DNA from 3 places in the Pseudomonas sp. AC083 genome. Region 2 is predicted to be linked to each of the others. Evidence: predicted binding sites of a transcription regulator. Region 2 holds the regulator's gene; each other region holds the start of a gene.

Region 1 (5,952 bases), on a different contig from region 2:
TACTCAGCAACTGCCAGTTTTTTCGCTGTGGAAAAACACCGACTCCCAAGGGCAGGGCTACGTCACCGGGCTGGAGCCGGGAACCAGTTTTTCCTACAACCGTCGCTATCAGCGGCCGTTGAGTCTGGTGCCGACCATTGCGCCGAAAGAACATAAACAGTTCCAGATCAGCTACAGCCTGCTGGCGGACAAAGGGGCGGTGGACAAGGCCCTCAAGCGCGTGACCGAAATTCAGGCCGGGCGCGATACTGAAGTGCGCCAGGCACCGCTGGTTGATCTGACTGAGCATTAAGGTGTCGCCGGCCGGTATTGCAGTGCCTCGGCCAGATGCTCGCGGGTAATCGCATCGGCCTGTTCAAGATCCGCCAGCGTGCGCGCGACCTTGAGCAGGCGATGCGCCGAGCGCAGCGACAGGATCAGTCGCTCGCAGGCCGCCTCCAGCCATTTCTCGTCAGCTGTGGATAACTTGCAGTGACGCTTGAGCCCCGGCAGATCGAGAAACGCATTGGCACAGCCCTGACGTTTCTGCTGACGCTCCCGCGCTTCGGCGACCAACGCCGCAGCGCTGGCGCTGTCCTCGCCGGGCTTGGCTGCCGGATTCAACGCGGTTGCCTCACGCGCCACGGTCAGGTGCAGATCGATCCGGTCCAGCAGCGGCCCTGACAGCTTGTTGCGATAGCGCTGGACCATGTCCGGTGTGCACGAGCATTTGCCGCTCGGTTCGCCAAGATATCCACAGGGACACGGATTCATCGCTGCCACCAGTTGAAAGCGTGCGGGGAAACGTACGCGATCCTTGGCCCGAGCGATGACGATATGCCCGGATTCCAGCGGCTCGCGCAGAACCTCGAGAACCTTGCGATCAAACTCCGGCAATTCATCAAGAAACAGCACGCCGTGATGGGCGAGGGTGATTTCGCCGGGTTGCGGCTTTGAACTGCCACCGACCAGCGCTGGCCCGGAAGCGGAGTGGTGCGGTTGGCGGAAGGGGCGTTGCGGCCAATGAGTCAGAGGCACACCACTGGCGACCGATTGAATCGCTGCCACTTCCAGCGCTTCACACTCGGATAGCGGCGGCAATAATCCTGGCAGACGACTGGCCAGCAGCGTCTTGCCGGTTCCCGGTGGCCCGCTGAACAACAAATTGTGAGCTCCCGCTGCGGCAATCAGCAGTGCGCGTTTGGCGGCCGTCTGCCCCTGCACTTCGTTGAGGTCGGGATAGGGCTTGGCAGCGTGCATCAAACCATCGGATACGTAAGGCTCGACCGGCGTGTGCCCATTGAAATGCGCCACCGCCTCCAGCAAGTGATCGACCGCAAACACCTTCAGCCCGGATGCCAGACACGCCTCTTCCGCATTCGCCCGTGGCACCACCAACGCCCTCCCGGCCTTGCGCGCCGCCAGTGCCGCCGGCAGCACGCCACGCACCGGTCGCACGGCGCCAGACAGCGCCAACTCACCCAGACACTCCACCTCGTCCAGCGTCAGACACGGCACCTGCACACTGGCCGACAAGATCCCCAAGGCAATCGCCAGATCGAAGCGCCCACCATCCTTGGGCAGATCCGCCGGCGCCAGATTCAAGGTGATCCGCCGTGCCGGAAATTGCAGCCCGGAATTGATGATCGCGCTGCGCACCCGATCCTTGCTCTCCTTCACCGCCGCTTCAGGCAGGCCGACCATGGTCAGCGACGGCAGACCGTTGGCCAGATGGACTTCGACGGTGACAGCGGGGGCTTCCACGCCTATCTGGGCGCGACTGTGGACAATGGAGAGGGACATGGTCGTTCCTTGAGCTGAATCGGGGAGCCGCTTCCTGCGGGTTTTTGAAGGGTAGTTGAGCCGGGCTTCAGTGCTGAAATAGAGGTTTACAAGACGTATCCAGACCCGATTGGCTGTCACTGCTTGCCTGAAAATGAAGCGTTGACTCTCGCCCGGCATTGAAGGATCATCCCATTCGAGGACTGCAACTGCGCATTCGTCGGGACTGGGCACCAGTAAAAGCTCCCCCGCATTTTTGGCAGCAGAGAAAGCTGGTTTCTCTGAAGTAGTGACGACGGGCTAGCCTGTCGGATTCTGAACCCAAGGCCGTGAAGCCAGGAGCTAAAGAATCGCTGCGACTACTCCTCAAAAAATACTTAAAAGGCGTCCATCGGACGCCTTTTTTTATTTCTGATTTGGTGGTGCTCGTGGTATCTGCCCCACTAACGTGCCATGTGCACGTTTTTGCGGGTACCAAGTCACCACGAAGTAACCAAATCCTGTGGCGCGCTCGTGTCGCGGTTCAAGAATCAGTGTTCCCATAGATGTCCTCAGTACCGCGACCCTGTTTCCACATCGCTGTTCTTTGAACTCACAATAGATTTGTGCCCCCGGGACGATCATTTTCGCAACAATCGCTGCTACCCCATCGGCAGTCTGGCAACCATGCTTGAGCAAGTCTGCACTATGGGCTTCCCAAATGTGCACTACGCCAAAACCACTATTCGCTCGACGGTGAATACCTACCCGCAGATAAATCTTCCCGCCTGGCAAGCCGAATTTTGGCATATCGGGGATCGTGCCAAAGATGTAACCACCATCTGGATGCTGAACCAGCGTGTTTTCTTTAAGCTTGAGCAAATGAGACAAGAGGGATCCAGAACCAGAGTGTCTGGCGATCAATGTGTATCGCCTGGAACTCGACGAATAGGATCGACCAGCGCAGGCGAAAGCCACCAGCCTAATCACAGCCAAGAACTCACGGAATCAGGCGCAGACGCTGATTCTCGTAGGGTTATGCCCTATTAGTTGTAGGACGCCGGCCAAACGGTTTTGATGGTCTTGTTTTCCTGAATCGGATGCTCCAGTTTGGTCACTCAACGCAGCCTCTGGAGGCGAAAAATGAACCGCAATGGTATGCGCCCGATTCATCCGGGCGAGGTTCTGAATAAGGAGTTCATGGAGCCGTTGGGCATGACTGTCATGGATCTGGCCATGCCCACGAACTGGCCCGAAAGTGAGATCGAAAAGCTTGTGAAATGCCAGCTCAGGATCTGCGCCGATCTGGCAATCAGCCTTGCCACTCATCTCAACACTACGCCTGAGTTCTGGATGAATCTCCAATCGACTTACGATTTGCGCAGGGCCCAGCTCCGGCATGCGAGTTTATAGCGATTGCAGCATCCGCGAAGCTCTTTTCCACCAAGGCCCTGCCCGGGTCGCCAAACCCGCTGCTGAACATTCAGCATCAGATGAGCTTAGAAACCTGGGCTTTTTGGCGCAATCGGACGGCGGTCATAAAGGTTGTAGGACGTTGCGGGGATGGTTGAAGGGCTGAAGATCAAAAGATCGCAGCCTTCGGCAGCTACAGGGGACGCGAATTATTCAGCGGGCGGTGTCAGCTTCGCTTCCATCTCGGCGACTTTGGCTTCAAGACTCTCAAGCCGTGCCCGCGTGCGCGCCAACACCACCATCTGACTATCAAACTCTTCCCGGCTGACCAGATCGAGTTTGCTGAAGGCACTTTGCAGCAGCATTTTGAACTGGCTTTCGATTTCGGCTTTCGGCAGTGGCGTGTCGCCGCTGAACAGGCGGGAGGCGGTGCCGCTCAGGGCGTCGAGGAAGTCTTTGGGCGCGAGCATGGGGAATGTCCTGGAAACAATGGCCGGCAGTGTATCACGCAGTGTCTATAGTCAATCCCGTTGCACGGATGCACGCTTTTCGCGCAGGGGGACGGACGGTGGCGCACCGTTGTTGTGCGTATCGGCAAAAGCTTTTCTGCCCGAGCGCGTGCAACAGGGGCCAAGAGATTGAAATGCAGGGTTTTTGCCGAGCTGGCAAGGTTTCTGCTTAGTCACCCTCGACCCATGCACTGATGCAGTCGCTGTGACGAATGCAGTGCGGCAGACGAAGCGGGGAGTTTCGTCTGATGCGGTTAGCTGGCGTCAACGATGCGTTACAAAGCCAGGCACTGCGCTTAGACTTGAGACGGGTTTGTTTTCCTGGGGCAAGTCCACCAATTCGGGAGAGAGTTTCATGAAGCTAGTCACTGCCATCATCAAGCCGTTCAAGTTGGACGACGTGCGCGAGTCGCTGTCCGAAATCGGCGTGCAGGGCATTACCGTTACTGAAGTCAAAGGCTTCGGCCGGCAGAAGGGTCACACCGAGCTGTATCGCGGCGCGGAATATGTGGTCGATTTTCTGCCCAAGGTGAAAATCGACGTGGCCATCGACGACAAGGATCTGGATCGGGTTATCGAGGCGATAACCAAAGCGGCCAACACCGGCAAGATCGGTGACGGCAAGATCTTCGTGGTCAATCTGGAACAGGCGATCCGCATCCGTACCGGCGAAACCGATACCGACGCGATCTAAGCGCCGCCACAAACCCAACGCCCCAGGAGAAAACAATATGACTCTGCGTAAATTCGCAGGGCTAGGCGCCCTGTTGTCCATCGTAATGCCCGGCATCGCCATGGCGGCAGACGAAGTGGCAGCGCCAGTCCTCAATTCCGGCGACACCGCCTGGATGCTCACCTCGACAGCGCTCGTGCTGTTCATGACCATCCCCGGCCTGGCGCTGTTCTACGGCGGTATGGTTCGCTCGAAAAACATTCTTTCCGTGCTGATGCAGTGCTTCGCCATTACCGGTCTGATCAGCATCCTGTGGGTCATTTATGGCTACAGCATTGCCTTCGACACCACCGGCATGGAGCAGGGCGTCGTCAACTTCAATTCGTTCTTCGGCGGCATGGGCAAGGCGTTCCTCGCCGGTGTCACGCCTTCGAGCATCACCGGCCCGGCGGCGCTGTTCCCTGAGGCAGTGTTCATCACCTTCCAGATGACCTTCGCGATCATCACCCCGGCGCTGATCGTCGGTGCGTTCGCCGAGCGCATGAAGTTCTCCGCGATGCTGATCTTCATGGGCATCTGGTTCACTCTGGTTTATGCACCGATCGCGCACATGGTCTGGTCCGGTAACGGCGGCCTGATGTGGGACTGGGGCGTGCTCGACTTCGCTGGCGGCACCGTGGTGCACATCAACGCCGGTATCGCCGGTCTGGTCGCGTGCCTGGTGCTGGGCAAGCGCAAAGGCTTCCCGACCACACCAATGGCTCCGCATAACCTCGGCTACACGCTGATGGGCGCGGCGATGCTGTGGGTCGGCTGGTTCGGCTTCAACGCCGGTTCCGCTGCTGCTGCCAACGGCACTGCCGGTATGGCCATGCTGGTTACCCAGATCGCCACTGCCGCTGCGGCACTGGGCTGGATGTTTGCCGAGTGGGTCACCCACGGCAAGCCAAGCGCACTGGGCATTGCTTCGGGTGTGGTCGCCGGTCTGGTCGCGATCACTCCGGCTGCTGGCACCGTGGGCCCGATGGGTGCATTGGTGATCGGTCTGGCCGCAGGCGTGGTGTGCTTCTTCTGCGCCACCACCCTGAAACGCAAACTCGGCTATGACGATTCCCTGGATGCCTTCGGCGTGCACGGTATCGGCGGTATTCTCGGCGCGATCCTCACTGGTGTTTTCGCAGCGCCGGCGCTGGGCGGCTTCGGCACCGTGACTGACATCGGCGCGCAGGTCTGGATTCAGATCAAAGGCGTCGGCTTCACGGTGATCTACACCGCGATCGTCACCTTCATCATCCTCAAGGTGCTGGACGCCGTCATGGGTCTGCGCGTAACCGAGGAAGAAGAGTCGGTCGGCCTCGATCTGGCACAACACAACGAACGCGGCTACAACCTGTAAGTACGCGCGATAAAAAATTGCCCGGTTCGCCGGGCATTTTTTTGTCCGGGATTTGTCATTCAGGGAGCGGCTGAAAGGATTTTTCTTACGGCTTTGGTCGTCTTTACGACGAGGCTTTTTCTGCGGGCAATCGCTTACATCGCTGCAGGAATATTAGGGCCTTTGTTTTTTTTCAGAGCACGCTAGAATGCGCCCCGAACGAGCGGAGAACTGTATGTGGC
Region 2 (5,952 bases):
AAGCGCGTGGTTTCACCGCTGAAGATTTTGCCTTCTCGCATCCGGGCGGCGCCCTTGGCCGTCGCCTGTTGCTGAAAGTCGAAAACGTCATGCACGCCGGGCAAGAGCTGCCGCAAGTACAACGCGGCACCCTGCTCAAAGACGCGCTGATGGAAATGACCCGCAAGGGTCTGGGCATGACCGCTATTATTGAAGCCGATGGCAAGCTCGCCGGGATCTTCACTGACGGCGATTTGCGCCGCACCCTGGATCGCGCCATCGACATCCGCAGCGCCACCATCGATCAGGTGATGACCGCACACGGCAAGACCGCCCGGCCCGACATGCTCGCCGCCGAAGCCCTGAAAATCATGGAAGACCATCGAATCAACGCCCTGGTAGTCGTCGACGAGGAGGATCGCCCGATCGGCGCCTTCAACCTCTCCGATCTGCTGCGCGCAGGAGTCATGTAATGAGCAACGATCTGCTGCAACGCGGCAAAGCGATCAAACTGGCAGTATTCGACGTCGACGGTGTGCTCACCGACGGGCGCCTGTACTTCCTCGAAGACGGCAGCGAGTTCAAGACCTTCAACACCCTTGACGGCCAAGGCATCAAAATGTTGATGAATGCCGGCGTGCAGACGGCGATCATCAGTGGTCGCAAGACCCCGGTGGTCGAGCGCCGCGCGAAGAACCTCGGCATCCCGCATCTGTTTCAGGGGCGCGAGGACAAACTGGTGGTACTCGACGGTCTGCTCGCGCAACTGGGCCTAAGCTATGAAGAAGTCGCCTATCTCGGTGACGATCTGCCAGACTTGCCGGTGATCCGCCGTGTAGGGCTGGGCATGGCGGTGGCCAACGCTGCCGATTTCGTCCGCGAACACGCCCACGGCGTTACCCGCGCCCGTGGCGGCGAAGGTGCCGCCCGCGAATTCTGCGAATTGATCCTGCGCGCCCAGGGCCGCCTCGAAGCGGCCAACGCCGCGTACCTGTGAGCCTGACCATGTTTAGCAAAAAGTTTCGCAACTTCCTGCTGTTCGGCTGCATCGCGGCGATTTTCGCTGCGGTCGGCTACTGGAACATCAGCCCGGAACGCTTCCTCGACAAGCCGCCGGTCTCGGCCGCCGAGAATCCGATCGACTGGTACGCGACCAACACGCACACCATTCAGTACCTGCCCGACGGCAAGGTGCAGTATGAGATGACCTCCGACAAGGCCGAACACGTCAAGGCCACTGATATCACGCTGGTGACCAAGCCTGATTTGAACATGTATCGCGGCACCGACTTCCCGTGGCACGTGACCAGCGAACGCGGCGAAGTGAACTCGGGCGGCACCGAAGTGGAATTGATCGATTCGGTACGCGTACAGCGCACCGACGAGAAACAGCGCGGCACCCTGATCACCAGCACCCGCATGACCGTGTTCCCGCAGCAGGAATATGCGCAGACTGCGCAACCCGTTAGAATCGAGGGCGCTGGCGGCGTATCGACTGGCGTCGGAATGAAAGCGTACCTGAAGGACAGCAGGATACACCTGCAATCGAACGTAAGAGGACAGTATGAGGCTCGTTAAAACCCTCCCTATTTTGCTCAGTCTGGGCGCAGCACTGGGAAGCGCGAGCGCCTGGTCCCTGCCGAACGATCAGCAGCAGCCTATCCGCATTCAGGCCGACGACGCCCAACTGGACGACAAGAATGGCATCGCCACCTATAAAGGTGACGTGATCATTACCCAGGGCTCGATGATCGTTAAAGGCAACACCGTGACCATGACGCGCGCGCCCAATGGCGACATCGACGTGGTGACCTCGGTAGGCAACCTGGCTTACTTCGAGCAGTTGCAGACACAGGGCGACGCCAACCCGGTCAAGGGCTACGGCGTGACGATTCAATACCACGCCCAGCAGAATCGGGTGGTGCTGATCGACAAGGCCAAGGTTATCGACAAGGATAACAACGTCACCCAAGGCGAAAAAATCGTCTACGACACCGTGAAGAAACTGGCCAGCGCCGGTCGCGCCACGGGCAGCAAGGTCACCGAATCGCGTCCGCGCATCGACATGGTGATCCAGCCGAAGAAGAAAACCGAAGAGAAATCCCAGTAATGGCAACTCTGAAAGCTCAGCACCTGGCCAAGGCCTATAAAAGCCGCCAGGTCGTGCGTGACGTCAGTCTGTCGATCGACAGCGGGCAGATCGTCGGCTTGCTCGGCCCGAACGGCGCCGGTAAAACGACGTGCTTCTACATGATCGTCGGCCTGGTGCAGGCGGATCAGGGCCGTGTGCTGATCGATGACCTGGACGTCAGCCACCAGCCGATGCACGGCCGCGCCAAGGCCGGTATCGGCTATCTGCCGCAAGAAGCGTCGATCTTCCGCAAACTGTCGGTTGCCGACAACATCATGGCGATCCTCGAGACTCGCCCGGAGCTGGACAAGGCCGGTCGGCGCAAGGAGCTGGAAAGCCTGCTGCAGGAATTCCACATCAGCCACATCCGCGACAACCTAGGCATGAGCCTGTCCGGTGGTGAGCGCCGCCGGGTGGAAATCGCTCGCGCCCTGGCCACTGCACCCAAGTTCATCCTGCTCGACGAACCGTTCGCCGGTGTCGACCCGATCTCGGTCGGCGACATCAAGCAGATCATTCACCACCTCAAGGCCAAGGGCATCGGTGTACTGATCACCGACCACAACGTCCGTGAGACCCTGGATATCTGCGAAACCGCTTACATCGTCAATGACGGTCAACTGATCGCCGAAGGTGATGCCGAGACCATCCTGGCCAACGATCTGGTCAAGGAAGTGTATCTGGGTCACGAGTTCCGCCTGTAAGCGCGACAGCGCTGTATCGATTCAAGGCGCATTTATCCGCTTTAATTGTTACAGCGCTCTAGGCAAACACTTCAGTTTCAGGCATATAATTTGCTTAAGTTTGGCGCTTCGGCGCCCTGTAGTGGATGGCGCAAAGCGCCGGCGAATAAGGTGTTAAGCCCCTGCCATGAAACCATCGCTAGTCTTGAGAATGGGCCAGCAGCTGACGATGACACCGCAGCTGCAACAGGCCATCCGCCTGCTCCAATTGTCGACCCTGGACCTGCAACAGGAGATCCAGGAGGCTCTGGAATCCAATCCGATGCTCGAGCGCCAGGAAGAAGGCGACGACTTCGACAACGCCGATCCTCTGGCCGACAACGCCGAACAGAAGCCCGCCGAAATCCAGGAACCCTCCTACCAGGAAACCGCCCCGACGGTGGACAACCTCGAGGATGGCGAGTGGAACGAGCGCATCCCCAACGAACTGCCAGTGGATACCGCCTGGGAAGACGTCTACCAGACGAGCGCCAGCAGCCTGCCCAGCAGCGATGACGATGAGTGGGATTTCACCACCCGCACGTCCGCCGGCGAGAGCCTGCAGAGCCATCTGCTCTGGCAACTGAACCTGGCGCCGATGTCCGACACCGATCGCCTGATCGCCGTGACCCTGATCGACTGCATCAACAATCAGGGCTATCTGGACGAAACACTCGAAGAAATTCTTGAAGCGTTCGATCCTGAACTGGACATCGAGCTCGACGAGATCGAAGCCGTCCTGCATCGCATCCAGCAATTCGAGCCCGCCGGGATCGGCGCCCGCAACCTCAGCGAATGCCTGCTCCTGCAACTGCGCCAGCTGCCCGCGAAGACGCCGTGGCTGACCGAGGCCAAACGGCTGGTCGCCGATTACATCGACCTGCTCGGCAGTCGCGATTACAGCCAGTTGATGCGCCGGATGAAGCTCAAGGAAGACGAGCTGCGCCAAGTCATCGAACTGGTGCAGAGCCTCAATCCGCGTCCCGGTTCGCAGATCGAGTCGACAGAAGCCGAATATGTCATTCCCGATGTGATCGTGCGCAAGGACAACGAGCGCTGGCTGGTCGAGCTGAACCAGGAGTCGGTGCCACGCCTGCGTGTCAACGCCCAGTACGCCGGTTTTGTGAAACGTGCCGACACCAGCGCCGACAACACTTTCATGCGCAACCAGTTGCAGGAGGCCCGCTGGTTCATCAAGAGCCTGCAGAGCCGCAACGAAACCCTGATGAAAGTGGCCACGCAGATCGTCGAACATCAGCGCGGCTTCCTCGAATACGGCGACGAAGCGATGAAGCCGTTGGTATTGCATGACATCGCCGAAGCGGTGGGCATGCACGAATCGACGATTTCCCGAGTGACCACACAGAAATTCATGCATACCCCGCGCGGTATTTATGAGCTGAAATACTTTTTCTCCAGCCACGTCAGCACCTCCGAAGGCGGCGAATGCTCGTCCACGGCGATCCGCGCGATCATCAAAAAACTGGTCGCAGCGGAAAATCAGAAAAAGCCGTTGAGTGACAGCAAGATCGCTGGTTTACTGGAGGCACAAGGCATTCAGGTGGCTCGCCGCACCGTCGCCAAGTACCGCGAATCCCTCGGAATCGCGCCTTCGAGCGAACGCAAGCGGTTGATGTAAGCCACGTTACAGCGTTCCAGTGGCAGGCTTTTCGGCCTGCCGCTTTATGCACTGGCAACGAAGGAGAAGCTGTATGCAAGTCAACATCAGTGGACACCAACTGGAAGTGACCCAACCTCTGCGTTCCTACATCGAGGAAAAACTCCAGCGACTGGAGCGACATTTCGACAAGATCACCAACGTGCAGGTCACGATGTGCGTCGAAAAGCTGAAGCAGAAGATCGAAGCCACCTTGCATATCCCCGGCAGCGAAGTGGTCGCCAACGCAGAAGATACCGACATGTACGCTGCGATCGACTCACTCACCGACAAGCTGGATCGCCAACTCAAAAAGCATAAGGAAAAGACCCAGAGCCTCCTCCAGGGCGCGACCGGTCGTTAACACCCCTATCCCATGATCCGACTTGAAACCATCCTGACCCCCGGCCGTTCCCAAGTGAACGCGCCGGGCGGCAGCAAGAAAAAAGCCCTCGAACAGATTGCCAACCTGATCCACCGCGAAGTGCCGGATCTGGCGATGCAGGATGTCTTCGAGGCGCTGATCGCCCGTGAAAAACTCGGTTCCACCGGTTTTGGTAACGGCATCGCCATTCCCCACTGCCGCCTCAAGAGCTGCACGGCGCCGATCAGCGCCCTGCTGCACCTTGAAGCCCCGATCGATTTCGACGCCATCGACGGCGCTCCGGTAGACCTGCTGTTCGTGCTGCTGGTCCCGGAAGCCGCGACCGATGCGCATCTGGAGTTGCTGCGCCAGATCGCCAGCATGCTCGACCGCAAGGAAGTTCGTGAAAAACTGCGCAGCGCCACGAGCAACGAAGCCTTGTACCAGGTTGTACTGGACGAGCAGAACGGGCACTAATCATGCGTTTGATCATTGTCAGTGGCCGTTCGGGCTCGGGTAAAAGTACCGCCCTGAATGTCCTTGAGGACAACGGCTACTACTGCATCGACAATCTGCCGGCCGGTTTGCTGCCGGAACTGGCCGAGCGTGCGCTGATTCACACGGAGCTGGCGCAGCCGCTGGTCGCCGTGTCGATCGATGCGCGCAACCTGCCGAGCCATCTGTCACGCTTCCCTGAACTGCTTGAAGACGTCCGTGCCAAGCATATCAAGTGTGATGTGCTGTACCTGGACGCCGACGAGGAAACCCTGCTCAAGCGTTTTTCCGAGACCCGTCGTCGTCACCCGCTGAGCAACGCCAATCGCTCACTGGCCGAGGCGATTCACGATGAAACCGCCCTGCTCGGCCCGATCGCCGATCTGGCCGACCTGAAAATCAACACTACTAGCCTGAACCTCTATCAGCTTCGCGACACCCTGAAGCTGCGCCTGCTGAATCAGCCGGAACCCGGCACGGCGTTTCTGGTTGAATCATTTGGCTTCAAGCGCGGCATGCCGGTCGATGCCGATCTGGTCTTCGATGTGCGCTGCCTGCCCAATCCGTACTGGAAACCGGAGCTGCGCGCGCAATCGGGCCTTGA
Region 3 (5,952 bases), on a different contig from region 2:
ATCGGCACGTCGACATCGAGCACGTCTTGGCGCAGGGCGTTGACCCAGCGCTCGTCCTGATCGTCGAGGTCGGACTGGAAACCGGCGTCGAGCATCTCGCGCACCGGCTCGATCATCGAGTACGGCATGGTCACGTGCAGATCGCCGCCACCGCCATCGAGTTCGATGTGGAAGGTGGAGACCACAATCGCTTCGCTCGGGCCGACGATGTTGGCCATGGCCGGGTTCACTTCCGAGTTGATGTACTCGAAATTGACTTCCATGATCGCCTGCCAGGCTTCCTTCAGATCGACGAAAGCCTGCTCGAGCACCATGCGCACTACGCGCAGTTCGGTCGGGGTGAATTCCCGCCCTTCGATCTTGGCGTGACGGCCGTCGCCACCGAAAAAGTTGTCCACCAGCTTGAACACCAGTTTGGCGTCGAGGATGAACAGCGCGGTGCCGCGCAGCGGTTTGATCTTGACCAGGTTGAGGCTGGTCGGCACGTACAGCGAGTGCACGTATTCGCCGAACTTCATCACCTGCACGCCACCTACGGCCACGTCCGCCGAGCGGCGCAGCATGTTGAACATGCTGATGCGGGTGTAGCGGGCAAAGCGCTCGTTGATCATTTCCAGCGTCGGCATGCGTCCACGGACGATGCGATCCTGGCTGGTCAGGTCGTAGCTTTTGACACTGCCGGGTTCGGCAGCATTATCGGTCTGTACCAGACCATCATCGACGCCATGCAGCAGCGCATCGATTTCATCCTGGGACAGCAGATCCTGCACGGCCATGTCGTGTTCCTACTGCAGTACGAAATTAGTAAAAAGCAACTGTTCGATGACCACTTTGCCCAGTTCTTTCTGCGCCACTTCCTGGACGCTGGCGGTGGCCTTCTGGCGCAACATCTCCTGGCCGACCGGGGTCGCCAGTGTGGCGAAATCCTGACCGGAGAAGAGCATCACCAGGTTGTTGCGGATAACCGGCATGTGCACTTTGAGCGCGTCCAGATCGGCCTGATTGCGCGCCAGCATGGTGATGCTCACCTGCATGTAGCGCTGACGGCCGTTCTGGTTGTAGTTGGCAACGAAGGCCGGCGCCATCGGCTCGAAAATCGCCGCCTGCTTGCCGACTGGCGCTGCTTCAGCGGCCTCGGCAGGCTTGCTCTGCGCGCCGTGCATGAAGAACCAGGTCGCCCCGACGGATGCACCAATGGCCACCAGCAACGCCAGCACGATCACGATGATCAGCTTGAGTTTGCCTTTGGTTGCGGGGTCTTTTACTGCTGCAGCTTCGCTCTTCGCCATGCCAATAATCCGTCACTAATCGGGGGTTTCACAGTCGCACGGCAAGGCAAGAGCAAGTGTTATGCCAGAAGTGTCAACGCGTCATCTGAACGGCGCCATAAACAAATGTGGGAGCGAGCCTGCTCGCGAAAGCAATGTGTCAGTCAACATATAGGTTGAATGTCACATCGTATTCGCGAGCAGGCTCGCTCCCACATTGGGTATTGCGTTGCGTCAGGCGTAATAGTCGACCGCGCTGCTGCCAATCACGCTGGTAGTCTGCGCCGCCACTTCAGCGACAGTAGCTGGTGCCAATTCCTCATCCGCCGAATCCAGGCGTCCGCCGGCAGCGCTGGTCCGGCCACTCTGGCCCTGCTGCGCCTGCTCCTGGCCTTGCTGCCCCTGCCAGCCACGGTTCTGGTCGGCGACGTTGACGTCGACCTGGCCCATGCCCTGCTGGTTGAACATGTCGCGCAGGCGGTGCATCTGGCTGTCGAGCGCTTCACGCACGCTCGGGTGCGCGCTCATGAAGGTGACCTGGGTCTGCTGATCGGGAACCATGTTCACGCGGATATCCAGACGCCCAAGCTCTGCCGGCTGCAACTGAATGTCGGCGGCCTTCAGGTTGACGCTGGACAGGTACATGACGCGGTTGACCACTTCTTCGGTCCAGCCGCTCTGGTGCATGGCGATCGGCTGATTCACCGGCAGCGCATTGGCGGTTTTCGGCGTAGCGGCCTGGGTCAGTGCCGCCAGACGGTTGGCGAAGTCGTCGACGCGGGTGTCGCTGGTGGCGGACTTCAGATCCTTCAGACCATCGTCGATCAACCCGCTGAAAGCTTGTTCGCCGCCCTGGCTGGTGCTGTCCTTGTCGGCCTGCACGTCGAGCATGCTGGCCATGCCGGCGGCAAAGTTCTGCGCGGCGGTCAATTCGCCGTCAGCCTGAGCTTGAGCAGGCGTGGCTTTCGGTTGCGCCTGGCTGGCGGCAGAAATATGCCCGCCCTGCTCCATCGCCATGCGCACGGCCGGCATCGAGTCGAGCGGGTCGGCTGTCGGATCAAATTCGCTGTCGGTGGCCGCCGGATCTTTGACCATGCCCGACACGACCGCCAATGCAGGCGTTTCGGTTTCCGGCTGGGCTGGCGTGGTGACTGTTGGTGCTTGCAGCACAGGCGCTGCCACCAACGGCTGAACGACTTGCGCCAGGGCCGGATCAAGCGCCGGGTCTACAGGCGCGGCATCGGCCACAGGGGTTTGTACGGTTTCAGTGGTGTCATCGGCAGTGGCAGTCGCGTCGTCGCTCGCCGCCGCTTTTTCGGCAGGCAACGCTTTGCCGCTATCGGCAACTGCTGGCTCGGGCGCGGCAGACTGATCTTTGCCGATATCCTTTTTGCCACTGCTGTCCGCGACCTTGTCGCGTGCCGGCTTGACTGAATTATCGGCGCTTGCGGCAGGCTTGGCCGGCGCCTGATCGGCAAACACTCTGGCGAAGCTGGAAGCCTTGTCCCCGGCGTCTGCGGCCATTGCCGACGATTTGGCAGAGGCGGCTTGCGCCTTGGCCTGAGCGGCGGTCTGAAGAAGAATGTTGGGGGTCGCAGGCATGACACGGTCTCCGCTGCACTGGGATCGTAGGTACAGTTGAGCAAGATGACTGCAAGTGCCGGGCCAGTTTGGCCACACACTTGCGAAAAGCGCCGGACGGCGAGATCAATGAGTCAACGCGTGCTGCCGCTCGTCTTCGTATACCGGGCGGACATCTGCGAACTCGCCAGTGATGTCAGCCACCAGCCTGGCGATTTCCGAGGGGCTTTTATCCTTGGCTTCCGATTCCAGCTCTTGGCAGAGCGCAGCCAAGCGGACAGCTCCCATGTTGCTGGCGCTGCCCTTGAAACTATGGGCAACCGCCGATAACACCTTGGCATCAGAGGTTTTTTGCAACTCGCCCAAGCGACTTTCGGAATCCGCCAGAAAGGTATCCAGAAGCTCCGGATAACCCTCCTCCATGACTTCGCGCAATACGCTCAGCGCCTCGCGATCAATATGTGTTTCTGTCACTTGCTCACTCCTTGATCAAGAATGGGCGGATTATGCCTCAATCTCCCAGAAAAACTCCACGCTGGCACTACGACCCTGGTCCGACCAACTGGCGTTGCGCCCCAGTTGCCGGACCAGACCGATGCCGCGTCCCGACAAGCGGACGTTATCCACGGGGCGCTCCATGACCCGCGCCACATCAAAGCCCTTGCCGCTGTCCTCGACGCGGATGACCAGCCGCCCGCCCTCGCCTTGCGGCTGGACCTGCAGATGCACGCGCACGAAACCGTCTTGCAGCGCCTCCAGCCGCGCCGCGCGCACTTCATAGTAGCGGGCGAAACCTGCCGCATCGCGTTTGAGGCTGGAGTCCAGCCCGAGCACGCCATGCTCCAGGCCATTGGAATACAACTCGGCGAGCACGCTGTACAGCGCCCCGCTTTGCGCGCGCAAGCCATGCACCTCAAGCAGCAACTGCAAGAGGAACGGCAACGGATTGAAACGCCTGAGCGTGGCGCCGCGAAACTCGAAACTGGCCGACCAGTTCAGCGGGCACGACTGGCCGCTGTCGGAATACACCGGTGCCGCGCCGTGGGTCTGCGCCGACTCAAGCAGACTGACCTCGACCATGCTCACATCATCACGGGCCTGTCCGCGAAAATCGCGCAGGGCCTGTTCGATATCCTCGAACAGCCGATCCGGCTCGCGGTTCGCCGCAAACACCTGCTGCAAGCGTTCGACGCCGAACAACTGGTCATTGGCATCGCAGGTATCGATGACCCCGTCCGACAGCAAAAACACTCGGTCATCAACGGCCATCGGATACACATCCGTACGGTCATCGAAGGCTTGCGCGCTGAGAATCCCCAAGGGCAAATGCCGCGCTGGCAAGGGCACGCGCTCGCCGCTGGCCATGCGGTGCAAGTAACCGTCGGGCATGCCGCCGTTCCACACCTCCACCGAACGGCTCTGGAAACTCAGACTGAGCAACGTAGCGCAGCAGAACATGTCCACCGGCAGGATGCGTTTGAGCTTGGCGTTCATCTCGCGCAGGGTTTCGGCCAGGCCATAGCCCTTGGCGGTCATTCCATAAAACACTTCGGCCAGCGGCATTGCCCCCACCGCTGCCGGCAAGCCATGCCCAGTGAAATCGCCGAGCATGACGTGCATGTCACCGGCCGGCGTGTACGCCGCGAGCAACAAGTCACCGTTGAACAGCGCGTAAGGCGATTGCAGGTATCGGATGTTCGGCGCGCTCAGGCAACCGGAATGCGCGACCTTGTCGAACACCGCTTTGGCCACGCGTTGTTCGTTGAGTAGATAGTCGTGATGTCTGGCGATCAGATCGCGCTGCTGCAGGACAGTCGCCTGAAGGCGACGCAAGCGATCCATCGCCTTGATTTTGGCGGCGAGTATCACCTGGTTGTACGGCTTCGCCAGAAAATCGTCGCCGCCAGCCTCCAGACACCGAGCCAGCGCTTCACTCTCGGTCAGCGAGGTGAGGAAGATGATCGGCACCAGCGCTTCACCCGCCAGCGCCTTGATCTGCCGCGCCGCTTCGAAGCCGTCCATCACCGGCATCAGCGCGTCCATCAACACCAGATCGGGCTGCTGCTCTTTGAACGTTTCCACCGCCTCGGCACCATTGGCCGCTGTGAGCACCTGATGGCCCTGACGGCGGACAATGGTCGACAGCAGCAGCCGGTCGGCGGCGCTGTCTTCGGCGATGAGAATGGTCAGCGGCTCTTGCGCCTGCATGGGCGTCAACTGATGTCGAAGAGTTTGTCGAAGTTGGAAATCGCGAGGATTTTCTTCACATCGGAGCTGCTGTTGACGACACGGATATCCGACTCGTCGCCACCGGCGTGATCACGCAGCAGAAGCAGCATGCCCAGCGCTGAGCTGTCGAGATAAGTGGCCTCTTTGAGGTCGACCACGATGGATTCGGGCTTTTTGTCGAGCCGCTCATACGACTCGCGAAATTCCTGATGGCGACCGAAATCGAATCGGCCTTTGATCGCGATGGTCAGTTTGTGGCCATCCGGTGAAACTTCTGTAACGACTGACATTGACTGGCTTCCTTGTCATTGACGAACCTGTACAAGGTGTAGCACCTGGATAGGCTTGGGGCAAGGCTGGAAAAGCAGATCAAAAGATCGCGGCCTTCGGCAGCTCCTACATTTGAAAATGCAGTCCCCTGTAGGAGCTGCCGAAGGCTGCGATCTTTTGATCTTTAAAAGGCATCACGCCGTGGCAAGCGCTGCGACAGTTCATCCAGCAGCTTCTGCTCGCGCTTATCTTCCAGGCGTTGCGCCTCGTCGCGATAGCGCTGCACCAGTTTGCGCAAACCCTCGACGCGGGCAAACGCCTGCTGCCATTCCTCACGCGCCTTGTCGAGTTTGTTCTGGTGCCAGACCAGGCTCTGCCGTTGCTGGTCGACGGCGGTGTCGAGTTGCGCCAGAAACCCCTGAAAACCCAGCAGCCATTGCCCGGTCACGCCGGTGCTGCCGCGCACGATCCACTGCTGCGAGTAATCCAGACGAAAGGCATTGAGGTCGGCCAGCTTGCTTTCGGCGACCTTGACCTGACCCTGGAAGTAGGCGAGGCGCTGCACGGCGGCTTTCTCGGCCTTTTCGGCCATATCCACCACCGG

The links. The regulator sigma-54, encoded in region 2, starts transcription at its own class of promoters, with help from an activator protein. The targets are predictions, from matches to a motif close to ANTGGCATNNANNTTGCTNT.
Region 1: the regulator sigma-54 is predicted to act here: its motif matches at 3,815-3,834, upstream of glnK (P-II family nitrogen regulator).
Region 3: the regulator sigma-54 is predicted to act here: its motif matches at 2,908-2,927, upstream of AC0IXA_RS06625 (flagellar hook-length control protein FliK).

Annotation. Positions count from the first base shown of each region.
Region 1 covers NZ_CEEDDH010000004.1:34,898-40,849, reverse strand. The annotation lists gene AC0IXA_RS08870 (aldose 1-epimerase family protein) at 1-292, shown strand, start outside; gene AC0IXA_RS08865 (YifB family Mg chelatase-like AAA ATPase) at 289-1,782, opposite strand; gene AC0IXA_RS08860 (hypothetical protein) at 2,167-2,631, opposite strand; gene AC0IXA_RS08855 (HigA family addiction module antitoxin) at 2,884-3,153, shown strand; gene AC0IXA_RS08850 (accessory factor UbiK family protein) at 3,363-3,623, opposite strand; gene glnK (P-II family nitrogen regulator) at 4,018-4,356, shown strand; gene AC0IXA_RS08840 (ammonium transporter) at 4,394-5,731, shown strand; gene AC0IXA_RS08835 (secondary thiamine-phosphate synthase enzyme YjbQ) at 5,946-5,952, shown strand, end outside.
Region 2 covers NZ_CEEDDH010000006.1:207,602-213,553, forward strand. The annotation lists gene AC0IXA_RS12420 (KpsF/GutQ family sugar-phosphate isomerase) at 1-452, shown strand, start outside; gene AC0IXA_RS12425 (KdsC family phosphatase) at 452-976, shown strand; gene lptC (LPS export ABC transporter periplasmic protein LptC) at 985-1,557, shown strand; gene lptA (lipopolysaccharide transport periplasmic protein LptA) at 1,544-2,089, shown strand; gene lptB (LPS export ABC transporter ATP-binding protein) at 2,089-2,814, shown strand; gene AC0IXA_RS12445 (RNA polymerase factor sigma-54) at 2,981-4,471, shown strand; gene hpf (ribosome hibernation-promoting factor, HPF/YfiA family) at 4,545-4,853, shown strand; gene ptsN (PTS IIA-like nitrogen regulatory protein PtsN) at 4,866-5,330, shown strand; gene rapZ (RNase adapter RapZ) at 5,333-5,952, shown strand, end outside.
Region 3 covers NZ_CEEDDH010000003.1:112,723-118,674, forward strand. The annotation lists gene fliM (flagellar motor switch protein FliM) at 1-776, opposite strand, end outside; gene fliL (flagellar basal body-associated protein FliL) at 786-1,289, opposite strand; gene AC0IXA_RS06625 (flagellar hook-length control protein FliK) at 1,503-2,870, opposite strand; gene AC0IXA_RS06630 (Hpt domain-containing protein) at 2,976-3,323, opposite strand; gene AC0IXA_RS06635 (ATP-binding SpoIIE family protein phosphatase) at 3,354-5,057, opposite strand; gene AC0IXA_RS06640 (STAS domain-containing protein) at 5,063-5,368, opposite strand; gene fliJ (flagellar export protein FliJ) at 5,533-5,952, opposite strand, start outside.